Regions from separate parts of the Microbacterium sp. 4NA327F11 genome, predicted to be linked through region 2. Evidence: predicted binding sites of a transcription regulator. Region 2 holds the regulator's gene; the other holds the start of a gene.
What was found. Region 2 encodes HrcA, which represses chaperone genes, less so after heat shock. Its sites were predicted from a motif close to TTNGCACTCGNNNNNNNCGAGTGCNAA; they were not measured.
Positions count from the first base shown of each region.

Region 1: FFS51_RS12600 (Hsp20/alpha crystallin family protein) is a predicted target of HrcA. The motif match lies at 3,450-3,476, and genes of this name have one in related genera.

Region 1 covers NZ_SCOB01000022.1:27,515-33,035, forward strand. The annotation lists gene FFS51_RS12580 (ABC transporter ATP-binding protein) at 1-596, shown strand, start outside; gene FFS51_RS12585 (COG4705 family protein) at 639-1,424, opposite strand; gene FFS51_RS12590 (DedA family protein) at 1,421-2,017, opposite strand; gene FFS51_RS12595 (ABC transporter permease) at 2,071-2,844, shown strand; gene FFS51_RS12600 (Hsp20/alpha crystallin family protein) at 2,926-3,366, opposite strand; gene FFS51_RS12605 (DUF1269 domain-containing protein) at 3,713-4,318, opposite strand; gene FFS51_RS12610 (hypothetical protein) at 4,471-5,388, shown strand.
Region 2 covers NZ_SCOB01000018.1:25,129-30,649, reverse strand. The annotation lists gene FFS51_RS11550 (DUF1990 domain-containing protein) at 1-96, shown strand, start outside; gene hemW (radical SAM family heme chaperone HemW) at 96-1,310, shown strand; gene hrcA (heat-inducible transcriptional repressor HrcA) at 1,397-2,437, shown strand; gene dnaJ (molecular chaperone DnaJ) at 2,478-3,587, shown strand; gene FFS51_RS11530 (16S rRNA (uracil(1498)-N(3))-methyltransferase) at 3,591-4,322, shown strand; gene FFS51_RS11525 (HIT domain-containing protein) at 4,348-4,695, shown strand; gene FFS51_RS11520 (PhoH family protein) at 4,739-5,521, shown strand, end outside.

The DNA of each region.
Region 1 (5,521 bases), on a different contig from region 2:
CACTCGCGCCCCACCCGCGCGTGCTGCTGCTCGACGAGCCCTTCAGCGCCCTCGACACGGCGCTGCGCGCCCAGGTGCGCACGCAGGTCGTCGATGCTCTCGACCGCGCCGGCGTGACGACGGTGCTCGTCACCCACGATCCCGCCGAAGCGCTCGCCTTCGGCCACGCGATCGCGGTGCTCGACGGCGGACGCCTGCAGCAGGCGGGAAGCTGCGCTGAGGTCTACGCGGCACCGGCCACGCCGCAGGTCGCGCGCCTGCTCGGCGACACCGTGCTACTGCCCGCGACACGCGAGGCGGGGTCGGCCCGATGCCCGCTCGGCCTCGTGCCGGTGGGTACGGACGCGGCAGGCGCAGCATCCGCTCTCGTCGTCATGGTGCGTCCCGAGCAGCTTCGAGTGACGACGGATGCCACGGCCCCCGCCGTGCGCGTGCTCGACGTCGTCGAGACCGGTGGCACCGCCCTCGTCACGGTCGTGTGCGACGACGGCACCGAGGCGCGGGTGCCGCTGCGCGTGTTCGGCGTCGACCTTCCCGCCGTGGGCGACACCGTCGGCGTCGTGGTGGACGGCGCGGGCGTGCTCTACGCGGCCTGAGCGCTCAGCGGCCGGATCGATGCCGCGCGGCTGCCGCGCCGGTCACAGACCGAGGTCGGATGCGGCGACCGGGGCCGTGCCCGCCACGCTGCGCCGCTGACGGATGATCGCGACGACGATCACCATGACCAGCGCGAATCCGAGCGACACCCAGCCGCTGCCGACGCCTACCCCTCCCTCGTCGACGGGCTTGCCGAGCCAGTCGGCGACCGAGGCGCCGAGCGGACGGGTGAGCACGTAGGCGAACCAGAACGCGAAAACGGCGCCGAAGCGCAGGAAGCGGTAGCCGAGTGCCGGAACGAGGATGAGCACCGCGAACACGAGGATCGACGGAGCGTAGCCGAGTCCCAGGGTCACCGCGGCGAAGTCGCCGACCGCCGTGCCGAGGGCGAAGGTGCCGATGACGGCCGCCCAGTAGAACGCCTCGCGCCGGGTCGTGGTGATCGCGTGCACCGACAGGGTGCGCTCCACCCGCCACCAGACGAGGAAGACGGCCGCGAGGAACACCGCGTAGAGCGTCGCCGACACCGCATACGGAAGGCCCACGACGACGTGCGCGACATCGGCGGCCATCGTGCCGAAGACGCCCACCATCGCGACGGCGAACCAGTAGACCTCGGGCACGTAGCGCCGACGCGTGAACTGCAGCGCCAGTGCCGCGCAGAACAGCACGAACGCGATCAGCACGGCGACCACCGGCGGCAGCACCCGGATCGAGAAGTCCGACAGCGCCTCGCCCAGCGCCGTCGACGCGGCTTTGGCCACCCAGAACGACGGCGTCGGATCGGGCACGCGCGAGCGCGCGGCATCCGAAGTCGTCGCGCTCATGCGCGCTTGGCCTTCGAGCGCTTCACGAGCGCCCCGATGACGACCGGCGCGACGGTCACGAGCACGATCGCGATGCTGATCCACTCGATGTTGTTGGCGACCCACGGCACCCCGCCGAGCAGGGCGCCGGCGAGCCCGAGAATGCCCGCCCAGATCACGGCGCCGATCGCGTTCCACATCGAGAAGCGGGCACGCGGCATGTCGGAGACGCCCGCCGCGGGCGAGATGTAGGTGCGCACGATCGGCACGAAACGGGCCAGGATGATCGCGCCCACCCCGTAGCGCTCGAAGAAGCCGTGTGCTTCGGCGAGGTACTCAGGCTTGAACAGCCGCGCCCCGGGACGGAAGAGGCGCCGCCCGTAGCGACGACCGATCCAGAACGACAGCTCGGCGCCGACGATCGCGGCGACCGCGGCGATCGCCGCGATCAGCACCCAGGAGGTGTTCAGCGGCACCGCGAGGATCGCCGCGGCGAACAGGAGGCTGTCGCCGGGCAGGAAGGGGAAGAACAGACCGTTCTCGATGAAGACGATGACGGCGACGAGCACGAGGGCGAGGGGACCGAGGCTTCCGAGACTTTCGATGATGTTCACGCGCCCATCCTGGCGGTGCGATTCAAAGAATGCGCCGAGATTCGGGCCTCAGGATGCCGCGGGGCTACGCTCGCGCTGTGAATCCGCCGACCGACCTGCTCCCCTCGCTCGTCGGTGTCGGGGTGCTCGCGGCCGTCACGACGGTCGTGCTCGCCGCCTTCCGCGTGCCGGGCCTGTGGTCGCCGCTGCTGGCGATCGTGCGCGGCGCGGTGCAGCTCGCGGTGATCAGCGTGCTGCTGACCGGACTCATCACCGACGCGAGGCTGATCACACTGACCCTCGTCGCGATGTTCGTGATCGCGGCGTCGGTCGCGACCGGACGCATCGGATGGTCCCGGCGCCACGCGGCGATGATGACGACATCCATCGTGTCGGGGGTCGTGTTCGCGACGACGATCGTGTTCGCGACCGGTGCGCTCGAGCTGACCGCACGCTACGCGCTGGCGATCGGCGCGATCGTCATCGGCAACGCCATGAGCATCGCGACCCTCACCGGCCGCATGTTCACCCGCGGAATCGTCGACCACTGGGACGAGGTGGAGGGGTGGCTCGCCCTCGGCGCGCGGCCCCGGCAGTCGACCCTGGCGCTGGCGCGGCAGGCCGTGCGCGATGCCCTCATCCCCTCGATCGACCAGACCAAGACGACCGGTCTCGTCGTGCTGCCGGGCGCCTTCGTCGGCGCGATCTTCGGGGGGATCTCGCCGCTGGAGGCGGGCCGGTTCCAGATCGTCGTGCTCGCGGCCATCATGGCGGCCGGGGCGGTCACATCCGTGCTCGTCGCGCTCTGGATGGGACCGGTGCGGGTGAAACCCGCCGACCTGCGGTAGCTGCGGGAATGCGCGAACGCCCCCGGCCCGTACTCGGGCCAGGGGCGCTCCGTCTGTGCGCGGGTCGGCGCGGTCGATGGGTCAGGCGGCGGGAGTCGCGCCCTCGGTCACGGTGACCGCCTCGGCGGCGCCGGCCACGGCCACCTTGCGCGGCTTCGCCTTCTCGCTGACGGGCAGGGTCACACTCAACACGCCGTCACGGTAGCTCGCCGAGATGGTCTCCGTGTCGATGCCACGCCCGAGCTGCAGCTGGCGCAGGTAGGCGCCGGCTTCCCGCTCGCGGGTGATCCAGCTGACGCCCTCGCCGCTGGGCAGGGTGCGCTCGGCGCGGATGGTGAGCAGCTGTCCGTCGACGTCGACGTCGATCGAACCCGGGTCGACGCCCGGGAGGTCGGCGGTGAGCACGTAGTGGTCGCCGTCGCGGTAGACGTCCATCGGCATCTGGCGCGGACCACGGCGGGTCTGGTCGAGAGTCGTGGTCGCGAAGCGCTCCAGGTCGCGGAGCAGGTCGTAGGTCGCCATGGGTTCTCCTGTGTGAGCGGGGCGGATGCAGCATCCACCCGGGTCTGCGAAAGTTGAGTCTGATTGGCTCAACTAGTGTGAGATTAGCACTCGGGCACTGAGAGTGCCAGCGAAAGCGGCGTCGTTCACCGACGGCGAAATGGGTGAGATCCCGGGCGGCATCGCCCCGTCGCGTCCGGAGCCCACGACTGCGCATTGTGCACAGTCCCCCGGAGCAGGCCGGCTCGCCGAAGGATGCCACGCCCATCGGCGGACCGAAGACCCTACTTCCGCCCGGCCCGCCCGCCGAACGCGCGGCGAAGGGCTGCCGGCGCTCCTGCACCGGCAGCCCTCTTCGCATGGCGGATCAACTGGCGCCGAGCTTCTCCTTCAGCGCCGCGGTGCGCTCCGCCGCATCGGCCTTGCGCTCGGCCTTGCGCTGCTCACGCGCGTGACGCCGCGCCTCCTTCTCGGCTTCACGGTAGGCCTCCTCGGCGGCCTCCATCTCGTCGAGCACCTCCTCGCGCGGGCGCCGGATGACGACGCCGTCGAGCTTCGCCATCTCACCGTCGACGACCTCACGGGCGTACTCGGTGACCTCGGCGACGAGGGCGGTGCCGCCGATCGGGATGGCACTGCTGATCTGCTCGAGCGCGCCCGCTGAGCGGTCGACGCGCCGCAGATCGAAGGCGCCGCCCACGAGCAGCCCGCCCGTCCAGCCGAGCAGCATGCCGATGGGTCCGCCGATCACGCCGATCAGGAGTCCCACGAGGCTGCCGCCCCAGGTGCCTACGGCGCCGTTGTTGTCGACGCCGTCGGGCATCGAGATGCGCCCGTCGGCGTCGCGGGTGACGACGGCCGCGGCGGCGACGTCGACGCGGCCTTCCATGCCTGCTCCCTTCAGCTCGCTGAGCGCCTGGAAGGCGTTCGAGCGGTCGTCGAAGGTGACGGCGATGATGTTCGATTCGGGCATGACGGTGACCTCCTGATCACGGGGGATGTTCGCGGGCGGTTGTCCCGCATGACCACCACGATCGCGGTGTTCGCGTCGCCGCTCATCGGTCGCTTCGACCACTCTTCACAGCGCTCTCTGTGCAGAGTGCACGGTGCGCCTAGGCTGACCGCATGTCCTCCCCGGGTCGGCTGCGCGAGCTCGTTTGCACGCTCGACGGCGCCCCCACGACGGCCGCCTCACTGCCCGACGACGAGCTGGAACGCCTGCATGCCGCACTCGGCGAGGTGCCGGTGCGCTGGGTGGTCGCGACGGTGGACCACACGCTCGGTGTACTGAGAGCGCTGCCCGATGCGGACGCACTCGCGCCGTGGCCCCACATGCGCGCCCTCGCCGAGCACGTGCTCGCCGAGGCGATCGAGCGGTGCCTCGCATCGGAACCGACCACCCCCGACGAGCGCCTGGCAGAGCGCGCGTTCGCCGACGACATCGTCGCCCGCGACATTCCGCTGGGACGAGTCGTCGACACGATGCGCATGATGCAGCACGCGTGGCTCGACGCCCTCGTCTCTCGGGTGGTCGAACTCGGAGGGGCGGCCGCGGTCCCCGCACTCACCCGCGTCGTGACCCAGACCGTCGACGGGTGGGTGGGTGCGTTCATCTCGGCAATCGATGCGGAGCGGCGCCGTGCGTTCCAGTCGGAACACGCACGCCGGCGGGCGATGGTGCGCTCCCTCGTCGCCGGAGAAGCGGTCGACGACCAGGTGGCCTCATCCGTGCTGGGGGTTCCGGTCGAGAGCTGGCATCTGGCGAGCACGATCGGCGCGCCGCCCGGAGCGACGATGACCCCGCGCGCGGTGGACGCGATCGCCGATGCCGTGCAGCGCGCGGTCGGCACCACGCGCTCGGTGCGGCACGCGACAGGGTCCGGCGAGGTCTGGCTCTGGGTCACGACAGACAGCCCGGTGCGCGTGGAGTCCCTCGATGCCCTGCGATTCGACGACACACTGCTCGTCGGCATCGGCGAAGCCCATCCGGGTCGCGCGGGTTTCCGGAGAAGCCATCTGAGTCACTCGCGGCGCTCGCGGTGAGTCGGGGCGAGCATCGGCGCCGCGGCGCGCTCTACCGCGACGTCGCCCTGCGGGCGCTCCTGCTGCAGGACCCGGAACGGGCGATGTGGTTCGCCGAGACAGTGCTGCAAGACCTGTCGGCAGACACGGACGA
Region 2 (5,521 bases):
TACCGGGCGCTGCGCACCCTCGTGCGCCGTCGTCGTCGTGCGCTGTTCACCCGCTACCTGCGCGCGGTGTCGCCCATGTTCACCACCCCGGCCTGATGCCCTCAGCGCTTCCCCTCGGCGATCCGGCTCCGGCCGACGGCGGCCTGCCCGACCTGCTCCCGGCCGCGCACCCCGACTTCGGCGTGTACGTGCACGTGCCGTTCTGCCGCGTGCGCTGCGGGTACTGCGACTTCAACACCTACACGGCGACGGAGCTGCGCGGCGCCAGCCAGGCGGACTATCCCGACGAGGTCGCGCGGGAGATCGCGCTGGCCGCGCAGGTGATGGATGCCGCGGGCCGGCGGCGGGCGGCGACATCCGTGTTCTTCGGCGGCGGCACGCCGACGCTGCTCCCGGGCGATGCGCTCGCGCGCATGCTGGGTGACGTGCGCGACGCGTTCGGCATCGCCGCCGATGCGGAGGTGACGGTCGAGGCGAACCCCGACACGGTCACACCGGCGCTGACGGCGAGGCTCGCCGAGGCGGGCGTGACGCGTCTGTCGATCGGCATGCAGTCCGCCGTTCCGTCGGTGCTGGCGACCCTCGACCGCACCCACGAGCCGGCCGCGGTCCCGCGGGCGGTCACTGCGGCGCGCGCGGCCGGGCTGCAGGTGAGCGTCGACGTCATCTACGGCACGCCGGGGGAGACGCTCGCGGACTGGGAGCGCACCCTCGACGCCGTCACCGCTCTCGAGACCGACCACGTGTCGGCGTACGCGCTGATCGTGGAGGAGGGCACGGCGCTTGCCCGCCGCATCGCACGCGGGGAGATCGACACGGTCGACGACGACGTGCAGGCCGACATGTACGAGCTCACCGACGCGCGCCTCGCGGCGGCGGGGTACGGCTGGTACGAGGTGTCGAACTGGTCGCGCGATGAGGCGACCCGCTCGCGACACAATCTCGCCTACTGGCGCGGCGCCGACTGGTGGGGGTTCGGGCCGGGCGCCCACTCGCACGTCGGCGGCGTGCGCTGGTGGAACGTGAAGCACCCCGCGGCGTACGCGCAGCGCCTGTCGGTGGGTTCCTCGCCCGCGGCGGGACGGGAGTCGCCGGATACCGCGTCCCGCGCCCTCGAGCGCACGATGCTCGAGGTGCGCATCGCCGACGGGCTGGCCGTGGCGAGCCTGCCGGCCACCGGTCGCGCGGAGGTGGCGGGGCTCATCGCGGACGGCCTGGTCGACGGGGCATCCGCCATCGCCGGGCGCCTCGTCCTGACGCTGCGCGGTCGACTCCTGGCCGACGCGGTCGTGCGACGGCTCACCGCCTGAGCCATGTGCGTCGCGCCGCGAGTGGCACCCCGGTCCGCGCTAATATTGGCACTCACGTGATGTGAGTGCCAGCGAGGGGAGGCGGAATGGTCAGCGAACGCGGCCTCGACGTCCTGCGGGCGATCGTGCAGGACTACGTGGCGACCCGCGAACCGGTCGGCAGCAAGTCGATCGTCGAGCGCCATGCCTTCGGGGTGTCGGCCGCCACCATCCGCAACGACATGGCGCTGCTCGAGGACGAAGAGCTCATCAGCGCGCCGCACACTTCGTCGGGACGCGTGCCGACCGACAAGGGCTACCGCGTCTTCGTCGACCACCTCGCCGAGTTGCGACCGCTCAGCACTGCCCAGCGCAACGCGATCGCCACATTCCTCGAGGCCCCTGCCGACCTCGACGACCTGCTCGCGCGCACTGTGCGCGTGCTCACGCAGGTCACCGGCCAGGTCGCTCTCGTGCAGTACCCGTCGTTCGAGCGCGCGAACGTGACGCACATCGAGCTCGTGCACCTCGGCGGCCCGCGCGTCGTCGTCATCCTCGTCACCGACACCGGTCGTGTGTCCCAGCGGATCGCGAGCCTCGGGACCGACCTCGACGACGCGGATGTCGCGACCCTCCGCGCCCAGGTCTCGGTGCTGGTCACGGGCGGCTCGGTGCAGGAGGGCCTCGGCAAGATCGCCCACACCCTCGCCGAGACGTCCACCCGTTCACCGCGAGAGGATGCTGCCTCGCGCGCGCTGCTCGCTGCCGTCGCCGAAGAGCTCGAAGAGTTCCGTCAGGATCGCCTCGTGATGGCGGGTGCCGCGAACCTGGCCCGACGCGAGTCGGACTTCCAGGGCAGCATCTACCCGCTGCTGGAGGCGATCGAGGAGCAGGTGACCCTGCTCAAGCTCATGACCGAGATGGCGGTCGACGCCGAGGGCCTGGCGGTCTCCATCGGCCGCGAGAACGAGGCGTTCGGGCTGAGCGAGGCATCCGTCGTGACCAGCGGCTATGCCGGCACGATCGGCGAGGCACGCCTGGGTCTGCTCGGGCCCACGCGCATGGACTACGCGACCAATCTCAGCGCCGTGCGCGCCGTGGCTCACTATCTGAGCCGCCTCATGGCCGACGACGAGCGCGCGCGATGACGAATACGACCCTGCCCGCTTCGCGGGCGGAGAGGTGACTGTGGCCGACCACTACGAGGTGCTGGGCGTCGAGCGCGACGCGAGCCCCGAGGACATCAAGAAGGCGTATCGACGGCTAGCCCGCCAGCTGCACCCCGACGTCAACCCGAGCCCCGAGGCGGCGGAGCAGTTCAAGCTCGTCACCCACGCGTACGACGTGCTCAGTGACGCCGATCAGCGACGCGCCTACGACATGGGCGGCGAGACGGGATCGCCGTTCGGCGGCGCCGGGTTCGGCGGCTTCAGCGACATCTTCGACACCTTCTTCGGCGGGGGCGGTGGGAGCCGGGCGCGCGCTCGTTCTCGCCGGGAGCGCGGCCAGGACGCGCTCGTGCGCGTGACGCTCGATCTCGCCGACGTCGTGTTCGGCGCGCATCGCGACCTCGAGGTCGACACCGCTGTGCTCTGCGAAACCTGCCAGGGCTCGTGCTGCCAGCCGGGGACGGCTCCCGTCACCTGCGACATCTGCCACGGCACCGGACACATCCAGCGCACGGTGCGCAGCCTCATCGGCAATGTCGTCACGCAGCAGCCCTGCGCGAGCTGCCAGGGCTACGGCACGACCATCCCGTACCCGTGCGCCACCTGCCAGGGCCAGGGACGCGTGCGCTCGCGTCGCACGGTCTCCGTCGACATCCCGGCCGGCGTCGAGACGGGCCTGCGCCTGCAGCTGCCGGGCTCCGGTGAAGTGGGACCCGCGGGGGGCCCGAACGGCGACCTCTACCTCGAGGTGACGGTCGCCCCGCACGACATCTTCAGCCGTGACGGCGACGACCTGCTCGCGACGCTCGAGATCTCGATGCCCGACGCGGTGCTGGGAACGACAACCCTGATCGACGCCCTCGACGGGCCCGTCGAGCTCGAGCTGCGCGCAGGGGTGCAATCGGGCGACGTGCTCACGATCAAGGGCCGCGGCGTCTCACCGCTGCGCGGCAGCGGCCGCGGCGACCTGCGCATCGGCGTGCATGTGCTCACGCCCTCTCGCCTCGACGCGAAGGAACGCGCCCTCATCGAGGAGTTCGCCCGCAAGTCGAAGGCGCCGGAGCCGCAGCTTGCGCAGTTCCACCAGGGCCTCTTCGCGCGGCTGCGTGACCGGTTCCGGAACGGCTGATCCGTGGCGCTCCACTTCGTGGACGATGGCGCCGCCGCCGCGAGGGCCGGTGACACCGTCTCACTCACCGGGGCCGAGGCACATCACGCCGCCGCGGTGCGGCGTGTGCGCCCGGGGGAGAAGGTCACGGTCGGCGACGGCCGCGGCGTGTGGCTCACCGGCACCTGCGAGTCGGTCTCACCGAAGCTCGTCGTCGTGCGCATCGACGACCGACGGGTGGATGCCCCGCCCGCCACCCGTCTGCGCCTCGTGCAGGGCCTCGCCAAGGGCGATCGCGACGAGCTGGCCGTGCAGGCCGCCACTGAGCTCGGGGTCGACGAGATCGTGCCGTGGCAGGCAGCCCGCAGCGTCTCCCGCTGGGACGCGGGCAAGGCCGTCAAGGGACGGGACCGCTGGGAGGCGATCGCCCGGGAGGCGGGCAAGCAGGCCCATCGTGCGTGGCTCCCCGAGGTGAGCCCGCTCGTGACCACCCGTGAGCTCGCCGGCCGGGGTGCGGCATCCCGTCTTCTCGTGCTCGAGCCGACCGCGAGCGTGCGCCTCGCCGACGCCGTGAGCAGCGACCTCGCCGATGTGACCTTCATCGTCGGCCCCGAGGGGGGAATCGCCCCCGACGAGCTGACCGCGCTCGCGGACGCGGGAGCGGAGCTCGTCCGACTCGGCGACACGGTGCTGCGCACCTCGACCGCCGGCCCCGCGGCGCTCGCCGCCGTGTCGGTGCTGCTCGGGCGCTGGTGAGACGGGCGCCGGTAGACTCGTTCCTATGAGCGAAGCCTCCGTGTTCAGCCGCATCCTCGCGCGTGAGATCCCCGCCGAGATCGTGGCCGAGACCGACACCCTCTTCGCGATCCGCGACATCGCGCCGCAGGCTCCGGTGCACCTCCTGGTGATCCCGAAGTCCGCCGAATACCGCGATGTCACCGAGCTCGCGGCCACCGACCCGGCCCTGCTGGCGGAGATCGTCGCCCTCGCCTCCGAGCTCGCGGCCCAGCACGCCGACGGCGACTTCCGGCTCGTGTTCAACTCGGGCGCCGGTGCCGGCCAGACGGTGTTCCACGTGCACGCCCATGTGCTCGCGGGCGGCCTTTCGGAGCAGGGGCTCGGTGCCTGACTCCGAACCCGTCACCCGCCGCCTCCTCGCGGACGGCGTCGCCATGGTGCGTCTGCTCGGCCCGCAGGACCGCCTGCTGCGCGTCGTGGAGCGCGCGCACCCCGACGTGCAGGTGCTCGTGCGCGGCAACGAGATCACCCTCACCGGTGACGAGGATCCCGTGGCCCGCGCCGCCGAGCTCGTCGAGGAGCTGCTGCAGATGACCCGCAACGGCGTCGACCTGGATGCCGCGGGTGTCGCGTCGTCTGCCCGCATGCTGCGCACCGACGGGTCACCCCGTCCGTCCGAGGTCATGGGGGAGGCGATCCTGTCCTCACGCGGCAAGGTGATCCGCCCGAAGACCGCAGGGCAGAAGGCGTACGTCGACGCGATCGAGGAGAACACGATCGTCTTCGGCATCGGTCCGGCCGGCACGGGCAAGACGTACCTCGCGATGGCGAAGGCGGTGCAGGCCCTGCAGCGCAAGGAGGTCTCCCGCATCATCCTGACGCGGCCCGCCGTCGAGGCGGGGGAGCGGCTCGGTTTCCTCCCCGGAACCCTCACCGACAAGATCGACCCGTATCTTCGGCCGCTCTACGACGCGCTCAACGAGATGATGGACCCCGAGATCGTGCCGAAGCTCATGGCGTCGGGCACGATCGAGGTCGCGCCGCTCGCCTACATGCGCGGGCGCACGCTGAACGACTCGTTCGTGGTGCTCGACGAGGCACAGAACACGACTCCCGAGCAGATGAAGATGTTCCTCACGCGTCTCGGGTTCGGCACGCGCATGGTCGTCACGGGCGACATCACGCAGATCGACCTGCCGCAAGGCGCGTCGGGCCTG